One region of the Endozoicomonas sp. ALB032 genome, then DNA from elsewhere that is predicted to be linked to it. Evidence: predicted binding sites of a transcription regulator. Region 1 holds the regulator's gene; each other region holds the start of a gene.
The links. Region 1 encodes sigma-54, which starts transcription at its own class of promoters, with help from an activator protein. Its sites were predicted from a motif close to TGGCACNNNNNTTGCTNT; they were not measured.
Positions count from the first base shown of each region.

Region 2: nirB (nitrite reductase large subunit NirB) is a predicted target of sigma-54. The motif match lies at 1,994-2,011, and genes of this name have one in related genera.
Region 3: ACO6VG_RS05100 (sugar phosphorylase) is a predicted target of sigma-54. The motif match lies at 2,080-2,097, and genes of this name have one in related genera.

Region 1 covers NZ_JBLYNW010000001.1:95,164-98,447, reverse strand. The annotation lists gene ACO6VG_RS00370 (PTS sugar transporter subunit IIA) at 1-432, opposite strand, end outside; gene hpf (ribosome hibernation-promoting factor, HPF/YfiA family) at 447-758, opposite strand; gene ACO6VG_RS00360 (RNA polymerase factor sigma-54) at 929-2,284, opposite strand; gene lptB (LPS export ABC transporter ATP-binding protein) at 2,542-3,267, opposite strand.
Region 2 covers NZ_JBLYNW010000001.1:4,407,475-4,410,758, forward strand. The annotation lists gene ACO6VG_RS16365 (LysE family translocator) at 1-173, shown strand, start outside; gene ACO6VG_RS16370 (NarK family nitrate/nitrite MFS transporter) at 248-1,717, opposite strand; gene nirB (nitrite reductase large subunit NirB) at 2,094-3,284, shown strand, end outside.
Region 3 covers NZ_JBLYNW010000001.1:1,533,268-1,536,551, forward strand. The annotation lists gene ACO6VG_RS05085 (glycosyl transferase) at 1-163, opposite strand, end outside; gene ACO6VG_RS05090 (HAD-IIB family hydrolase) at 223-1,095, opposite strand; gene galU (UTP--glucose-1-phosphate uridylyltransferase GalU) at 1,121-1,951, opposite strand; gene ACO6VG_RS05100 (sugar phosphorylase) at 2,145-3,284, shown strand, end outside.

The DNA.
Region 1 (3,284 bases):
GCTGTAAAGTGCCTCGGAATTTTCTGCCGCTCGCATCTGACTTAACAATACTTCTGATTGAAAGCGCTCAGCGACAGCCTGCAATATATTGAGATGTTCCTGAGTATTTTCTTCCGGAACAATAAGTGCGAACACCAGATCGACCGGCTGCTTGTCCACAGAGTCAAAATCTATGGGTTCAGACAGTTTGATCAGAAGTCCGGTAGGATGCTGACAAGCACTGGAGCGACAGTGAGGCAGGGCTATGCCTTTGCCCAAACCGGTGGTACCGAGTCGCTCTCTGTTAATCAGCTTGTTAAACAGATCCTTGGTTTTGATAGCGGGAACATGCTCATTGATGATTTCCGCAACAATTTCCAGGATTTTCTTTTTGCTGGCCCCCTGCACATCGCAGAGGGTGCGCCCGGGGGTTAGAATGTTTTCAATAATCATACAACGATCGATGCTTACAGGCGGCCGTTGGCACCCTGTAGCCGGTCAAGCGTTTTCTCTTTGTGTTTTACCAGTTGTCGATCCAGTTTGTCCGACATGTCATCAATGGCAGCGTACATATCTTCAGCCTCAGCGGTTGCATTAATATCCGCCCTACGAACATGTAGAGTCGCTTCCACTTTGTGCTTCAGTTTCTCAACACTCAGAGTGACCTGAACGTTTGTAATCTGATCAAAGTGGGCGGCAAGGCGGTCGAGTTTCTTGGTGACATAATCTTTCAGAGCCTCAGTCACCTCTACATGATGTCCACTGATGTTGACTTGCATGTAACGCTCTCCTGCTGATCCCGATTCTCGACATTGGACTGCCCCCGGGATTGTACGGGCAACCCTGATTGAAAGTCTATCACTGTCAATGACAGTTAGCGCTGTTCTGAGACAAAAAATCTATGGGGCGATTTGTGGTATAAGGGCTTGTTACCTCAATCGCTGAAGGCTCAGATAAGCTGCTTGCGTTCATTCGATGGCGGTATATTCATTGATTCACGATATTTGGCGATGGTTCTCCTGGCCACTTTGATCCCCTGGTCCCCCAGCAAGCCGGCGATTTTGTTATCACTCAGTGGTTTTTTAGGGTTTTCATCGGATACCAGTTTTTTAATCAAGGCTCTGATGGCTGTTGATGAGCACTCTCCACCAGTGGCTGTGCTGACATGGCTGGAGAAAAAGTATTTCAGCTCAAACACGCCTCTTGGAGTGTGCATGTATTTCTGTGTAGTGACCCTGGAAATAGTGGACTCGTGCATATCCACTGCCTGAGCAATGTCTGCCAACACCAGGGGCTTCATGGCCTGCTCACCCTGCTCCAGAAAATCTTTCTGAAATTCAACAATCTTGCCCGCTACTTTCAGTAAGGTTTCGTTACGACTTTGCAGGTTTTTCAGAAACCAGCGGGCTTCCTGCAGCTGATCAACCGCCCAGCGGTCCCTGACTTTGGTGACCGAAATATCGGGGGTGACGTATTCCGTGTCCGCCTGGCCGATTTCTGATCCGGGCCTCGGGTTGAGGCTTTGAACAAGGCTAAGGGCTTCCCTCAGTTGATGTTCTTTGAGACGGGTACGCCGCATGATTTGGGCATAGTCACGACTACCCAGAGCCTGTAGATGATTCTGGATCAGCAGACGTGCTTCTTTCAGGAAGTGGGTTTCTTGTGGCAGTTGATTGAGTTGAACTTCGAGACATTCTTTCAGGTTGGCGCTGGCACAACCCACCGGATCAAAGTGAAGAATCCGTCGTTGCATGACCTGAAGTTCTTCAAACGCCAGTTCCTCTACCTGTTCCTGTAGCGAGAGATAAATTTCTTCCAGGGAGTGAGTGAGGTACCCGTCATTATTGATGGCTTCGATCACAGCCAGGCCCATCAGCCTGTCTCTGTCAGTCATGGGAGTCAGGTTTAACTGCCATTCCAGATAGTCCTGGAGGGACTCATTGGCCCGGGAGCGGGCAAAAGGATCATGTTCCTCATCGGTTGCAGCGGGCAGGCTGGAATAGACATCATCCCATCCGGAGTCAACGGGCAGGTCATTGGGTATGCTGTCAGCCCACTGGGGCTCTTCTGGTTCCGGGGGCTGTTCTGCTTTTTCATTGAAGTCAACAGGCTGTTCCCCTTCATCACCAGATGCAGGTGGTTCTTCAACGGACTCTTCAGACTCCAGCATCGGATTGGATTCAAGAACTTCCTGGATTTCCTGCTGAAGGTCCAGAGTGGAAAGTTGCAGAAGCCTTATGGCCTGCTGCAGCTGAGGTGTCATGGTCAGCTGCTGGCCCATTTTTAGCTGTAAGGATGGCTTCATAGGCAACTGTATACCTTTACTTCGGTGTCTGCACTGAGGGTGCCAGATTTGATGCCATCAGCGCCTGACAGTTATATCTCAGTGTCTGCTCATTATTTTGATTGGGCTACTCTCCATGTCACTGGGATTATAATCACATCTGAAGCTTCGGGAAAGTGATTCATCAAGTCAGCCATGCAACATTCAGAACAAGAGTATGAAAATAAATCAGCTCAACATCTTTGCCCGCTTCTTTCGCGAGACCAGTCAAGAGATGATCAGAGACTGAACTGATGCCCGAGATAAACGTCACGAACCTTTTGATTAGCCAGGACAGTCTGACTATCACCCTCGGCAATAATAGTGCCTTCGCTGACAATGTAGGCCTTCTCGCAGATATCCAGTGTCTCCCGGACATTGTGGTCGGTAATCAGGACTCCGATGTCCCGGGCTTTCAGGTGCGTGATAATGGCCTTGATGTCACCAACAGAAATGGGGTCAACACCGGCAAAGGGTTCATCGAGCAGAATAAATTTTGGGTCAGTGCAAAGAGCTCGGGCAATTTCTACCCTGCGCTTTTCACCACCGGAAAGGCTCATACCCGGATTGTCCCTGATATGATTGATATTAAACTCTTCCAGCAATGACTCCATTTTTGCGATGCGATCTTTCCGGGAAAGGTCGGAACGGGTTTCCAATATCGAGAGCAGGTTATCGGTGACCGTCAATTTCCTGAAAATAGAAACTTCCTGTGGCAGATAACCTACGCCAGCTCTGGCCCGGCCATGCATAGGTTCGTGAGTTAAACTCTGGCCACTAAGGTCAACCTGTCCACCGTCTGCTTTTACGAGACCTACAATCATGTAGAAGCAGGTAGTTTTACCTGCCCCGTTGGGGCCAAGAAGTCCGACAATTTGACCACTGTCGACAGCCAGAGATACATCTTTGACGACCTGTCTGCCTTTGTAGCTTTTACTGAGATGTTCTGCCTTAAGCGTTGCCATCCGGAGTTTGTCTTCCT
Region 2 (3,284 bases), 4.3 Mb from region 1:
TCATTGTAATGACTTGGGGTGTAGTGGATTTGGTTTGCAAGCTTCTCTATGGGCTACTGTCAAAATCTGTGAAACCTATGCTGAGTACAAAAAAAAGTATGTTGTTATTTGAGCGTTCTACAGGGGGGCTCTATGTTCTGGCGGGTATCGCTGCCGTGTTGGTTGTGAAATAGAGAGCCAGGCCGAAGAGTATCCGGTGGCTGTGTTTTGTTTCAGTGGCCCATTGTGGACCACTGAAACAGAATGATCAGGTCACATCAATCATGGTGACACTGCCGTCAGGCATCACTTCGGCCATCTGACCCTTGGGTTCTTCCATCAGGAAGAGGGTAAAGAAACCCAACACTGCAGTGCCTGCGATAACCATGAAGAAGGTGGAGTAGTCCACCAGAGACAATACTGTCAGGTAGAAGACAGCGCCCACGTTACCATAGGCTCCTGTCATACCGGCAATTTGACCTGTGAGTCGACGCTTGATCAGGGGTACAGCCGCAAATACCGCACCTTCACCGGCCTGTACAAAGAAGGAGCAGGCCATGGCAGCAACAACAGCAAGAACCAGTGGCCAGCTGGAATCAATGATACTCATCATGTAGTAACCACCGGCCAGGCCTGCAGTGAGAACCAGCAGAGTGATCTTGCGGCCAAACTTGTCACTGAGTAATCCTCCGCCCGGACGGGACATCAGGTTCATGAAGGCATAAGCGGAAGCGACCAGACCCGCCATGACCGGATCCAGTTCAAAGGTATCTGCAAAAAACAGAGGTAGCATGGACACCACGGCCAGTTCAGAACCGAAGGTAGCGAAGTAAAGAACGTTCAGAACGGCCACCTGCTTGAACTGATACTGGTGAATAGCTGGCACAGGCTCGGAGAAAATGTGCTTGTTGACCTGCCAGACTTTCCAGACATCAAACAGGTAGATAGCAGTCAGACCGACATAAATAGCCGTTGAAATCCCGGCACTCAGCATGGCAACACCCTTAGGTGAAAGCTTCCAGGTCAGCAGAGCCAATGCCGCATACATGGGAATCTTCATGATCAGCAGCAAGGCAAAGTCGCCTTTGCTGGTGACTTCCATGGCGCCAATGTTCTTGGGGCGGAAGTAGGTAGCACCTTTAGGGGTATCTGTGACGTTTATGTAGAAGACGACACTGAACAGCAAGGAGATTAATCCGGTCAGGCCAATGGCGTAACGCCAGCCATCTTCTCCACCAAAGAGCAGTGCAAAGGTGGGCAGAGACATGGCAGCAGCAGCAGAGCCAAAGTTGCCCCAGCCACCGTAAATACCTTCTGCGGTACCCAATTGGCGAGCGGGGAACCACTCAGATACCAGACGAATGCCGACCACAAAGCCTGCACCAATAGTACCCAGCATAAAGCGGGCTATGGCGGCCTGGGTAAAGTCATCTGCCATGGCATACATAAAACAAGGAATACTGCAGATGGCCAGGAGTCCGGAATAGACTTTTCTGGGACCGTAAACATCAGTGAGCATACCGATGATGACTCGAGCCGGAATAGTGAGGGCTACGTTCAGAATCAGCAGGGTTTTCAGTTCTTCACGAGTCAGGCCCAGAGACTCGGAAATAGCCAGGGCCAGAGGCGCATGGTTAAACCAGACCACAAAGCTAATAAAGAAGGCAATCCAGCTAAGGTGCAGAATCTTGGTCTTCCCGCTAAAAGAAAACAGGTTAAATGAATCGGGGTTGCTCATACATCCTCCTTGTTTAAGAAATTCCCCAAGCAAAAGCAAACATCAGGCCAATATGATAAATGCACCGATTTGACTTGCATTTTTATGCGTATTTAATGAATTTTCTCTTCTATGCAAGAAAGTTCTTTATTTGAGTGCGGGAAGTTTCTGAGTATTTTTATTCTGCTCACCAAAATGGTGCTCTTTAGCTGTTTGATTATTTCTGCGTGCATTATTTTTGTGCGAGTAGCTAAAGTCTCAGGAAAGAATTTCCTGTTTTTATCGTGTTTTGAAAGTGGGCACGGCAGTTGCATAGGCACAAGAATTAGAAAAGAGGCTGGCTCTAAAGGATGCAGTTGTTCCGGCCCAATGCTAGATACTAAAGAGGATGTCTGGGATGATCGGAAAAGAAACCCTGGTGGTTGTCGGTAACGGCATGGTAGGTCACCGCTTTCTGGAGAAACTGGTAGATGCTGGCGGCCTGAAACGCTTCGATGTGGTGGTATTTGGAGAAGAGATCCGTCCTGCCTATGACCGGGTTCATCTCAGTGAATTTTTCACAGGTCGCTCAGCGGATGACCTGTCTATGGTTTCTGAAGGCTTTTATGAGCAGGAAGGCATTAATCTTGTTCTTAATGAAGCCATTACATCAATAAATCGTGAGTCCTGTGAAGTAGTGACAGCCAGTGGCATGACTCAAAAGTACGATCAGCTGGTACTGGCTACAGGCTCCTATCCATTTGTTCCTCCCGTACCCGGGCATGACCGTGAAAACTGTTTTGTCTATCGTACCATCGAAGATCTGGAAGCGATTAAAGAAGCTGCCCGTAACAGTAAGATCGGTGCCGTTGTGGGTGGCGGTCTGTTGGGGCTTGAAGCAGCAAAAGCTCTGAAAGATCTTGGGCTGGAAACCCACGTGGTCGAATTTGCTCCCCGTCTGATGGCTGTTCAGGTGGATGATAGCGGTGGTGCCATGCTCAGACGCAAGATCGAGGGTCTGGGGGTCACGATTCATACCTCCAAAAATACCCGACAGATTGTTGATGGTGAAGGCGCTGTTCACCAGATGCAGTTCGCTGACGGCGAACAACTGAATACCGATATCGTACTGTTTTCAGCCGGTATTCGCCCAAGAGATGAGCTGGCGAAAGCTTCCGGACTGGAGTTGGGTGAGCGAGGCGGTATCGTTATAGATAACGACTGCCGTACATCTGATGAACGTATATTTGCCATTGGTGAGTGTGCACTCTGGAGTGGCCGTATCTTTGGTCTGGTGGCACCGGGCTACCAGATGGGGCAGGTGGTTGTAGATCAGTTGACGGGTAAGAACGGTAATCAGTTTACTGGTGCCGATATGAGCACCAAGCTGAAACTGATGGGTGTTGATGTTGCCAGTATTGGTGATGCCCATGGCAATACCGAAGGTTCCCTGAGCTACCAGCTGATTGATGAAGAGAAAGAAGTTTATAAAAAACTGGTGGTTTCCAGAAATAAGAAAAAGGTTCTGGGAGCTGTATTGATAGGCGATGCTGAAGAGTACGGCAGCCTGTTGCAGATGATGCTGAATGACATGCGTCCCCCGGAAAAT
Region 3 (3,284 bases), 1.4 Mb from region 1:
TATTCAAGGCTGGTCCCTGCAGCTCGGAGAACAGCGAAGGCAAGACCAGAGACATAGGGCGCTGGCGGGAAAAGGCCTGCAGCTCCTGCTCCATATCTTCAACCGAACGTACTCTCAAATTATGGAAATTGGTGATAGTGCCATTCTGGTAAAAATCGCCCATAAATGCTTTCCCTTCTTTTCGTTAGCGCTTTATGCTCTGATCACACTCTGCAGTCCAGCTCACCCGTCTTGTAAACAGCAGTCTTTTATAGAGCCGTCTTTTGGAGGACAGACTGGCTCATGACCTTCCTGAAGAGAATCAAGAACCTCCAATACCGCTTCATTCCAACCTTCAGGCCCGACTGATTTTGTGTACTTAATATTAGACAGATGTTCTGTAATGGGCTGTTTACTTTTTTCAGAACTTACAAGAACAGGAATATCGACTACTTCCAGCATGGGCAGATCGTTGAAGCTGTCGCCCAGACCCATGGATATCCACGTCCACTCCGGAAAGTTTTTCAGGTAGTGTTTGAACAGTTTCTTCGCCGCCGAACCCTTATCCCCCTTGCCGGATACGTGATAGAAACGCCCACCCCGGGTCAGTTGTAATCCTTCTTCAGCAAGCTGCCTTTCAAACTGCTCCAATGCCTTATCACTGTCTTCCCAGACCAAAGGTTCACTGGCTTTTCGGTCTGCTGCCAGTTTAGCCTCCTCCAGGCTTAGCCCGGAGAGATCGGCTATTTCACTATGAGAGCAATCGCCAAAGCCCCTGAACCGGAAGCCGTACTGCTCGCGAAACTGTTTCAGTACCCTGCGTATCGCCTTGTAGGGTTGACCATGGAAGTAATGGGTATTCTTGTCAGTATCAGACGACTGAAAGTAGTGAGCCGGGATGGTGGTAATCATTCCGTTTTCGGTAATAAATGGATGATCCAGAGCCATCTCCAGTTGCAGAGGCAGTACCTCACTGAGGGTTTTGCTGGTATTGAAAACAACCGGAATATTTTGCTCTCTCAACCGGTCCAAAGCGGGTTTTGCCCCCGCCCAGCTGTAGCTATCATGATCCAGCAAGGTACCATCGAGGTCGGAAAATATGACCAGCTTCGTCATCGCCTTTTTGCTGTTGCACATCGACTCAAACTCTGTCCAGACGTTTTTGGTAGATGGTATTGGTGGCCTCGACAAAACCACTGACACTGCCACAGTCAAAGCGCTCACCTTCAAACTTGCAGGCAATAACACAGCCCTGTCTGGCCTGAGTCAGAATGGCGTCAGTCAGCTGCACTTCTCCGTTTATTCCGGGTTCAGTGTTCTCAATAATGTCGAAAATATCCGGTGTCAGGACATAACGTCCAATCACTGCCAGATTACTGGGTGCTTGCGAAGGGGCTGGTTTTTCCACCATATCGGTCACACGGATCAGGTTATCGCTCAGGGCTTCACCGGCAATCACACCGTATTTATCGACTTCGGATTCGGGCACTTCCTGAACAGCCAGAATGGTGCAGCGAAACTGCTTGTAAAGATTGACCAACTGCGACATAACCAACGGACCACTGTCGTTAATACAGAGATCATCGGCCAGCACCACACCAAAAGGCTGATCGCCCATAAGAGTTCGTCCGCAGAGAATGGCATGCCCCAGCCCCTGCATCTGGTTCTGTCGAGTATAGGAAAAAGTACAGGCCGCCATCACTTCTCGAATGGTCGACAGTTTTTCTTCTTTGCCACTGCCAGCGATTTCCGCTTCCAGTTCATAGTTAATATCAAAATGATCCGGAATCGCCCGTTTGTTTCTGCCATTGACAAACCCCAGGTCAGTCAGACCTGCCAGCATGGCTTCTTCTACGCCATATTGAATTAGGGGTTTATCAACAATAGGCAGCATCTCCTTGGGCATGGACTTGGTGGCGGGTAAAAAGCGGGTTCCATACCCCGCAACAGGAAACAGACATTTTTTAATCATATTATTGCTCGTCTTATTGAGAAGTTTTGCATCTCATCAGGCTATAAGCAGAAGTCGTGCCAATTCAGAAAACCACCCGCCGGGGTCAACATCATTTACAATGATTGAAGGTTTTATAAATACGGGAGTGGCATGACTCCTGCTGCAAAGAAGAAAAAGTACTAAAAAACATTGCCAAAGGGGAAGATGTATCGTGCAAAGTTATCCTAAAGCCTTCCATGAGTTTCATCAGGCCATGACTCAGCTTCTGACCTTCCCTTATGGACAGGAAGCGGGCGAGATAGCCGCCAGAATTGTCCGTAGAGTTCAGTATCACCTTCATGAAAACCCTCCCAAAACAGTCACTGGCTGGTCAGAAAAAGATATCTTTCTGATTACCTATGGCGACACCCTCTATGACAACAGTGAACAGCCACCTCTTCAGGTCTTGAAGGGATTTCTTGATGGCTATCTGAACGAGGTTATTAATACCCTTCACATTCTTCCCTACCTTCCCTACAGCTCGGATGATGGCTTTTCTGTGATTGATTACCTGTCGGTCAATGAGCAGCTGGGAAGCTGGCAGGATATCGAAGCCATCGCCAGTGACTATCAGCTTATGTCGGATCTGGTGATTAACCATGTCTCCCGGGAAAGTCTCTGGTTTGCCGACTTTGTCAGTGGTCATCAGCCCGGCCGGGATTACTTTATTGAAGAAGACCCGGACACTGATCTCAGTGAAGTGACCCGCCCAAGAAACTCCCCCCTGCTGGTGCCTATTCATACAAGGCGAGGGCTGAAACACGTCTGGGCCACCTTCAGTGAAGATCAGATGGATCTGAACTTTAAAAACCCCGATGTGCTGATTCAGATGGTGGACATCCTGCTTTTCTATCTGGCCCGCGGCACCATGGTAATCAGGCTGGATGCCGTCGCTTTTCTCTGGAAGAAACCGGGCACCCATTGCATAAACCTGCCCGAGACCCATGCCATCGTGAAACTGTTCCGACTGATTATGGAGAGAGCCTGCCCTGGCAGCACACTGCTGACTGAAACCAATGTCCCCCACGATGAGAACATCAGTTATTTCGGGGACCAGGATGAGGCTCACATGGTTTATCAATTTGCCCTGCCGCCTCTGATACTGCATGCACTCAATCGGGGCACAGAAAAATACCTTGTGCAATGGGCCCGCAAGCTGCCCGATTACCCCGAGAGCTGTACCGTTCTGAACTTTACTGCCTCTCATGATGGCATAGGCCTGCGTCCGCTGACGGGGGTGATCCCGGAAAATGAAGTTTCAGAGCTGATCGACAGCATGCACCGTTTTGGGGGGTTCGTCAGCATGCGCACC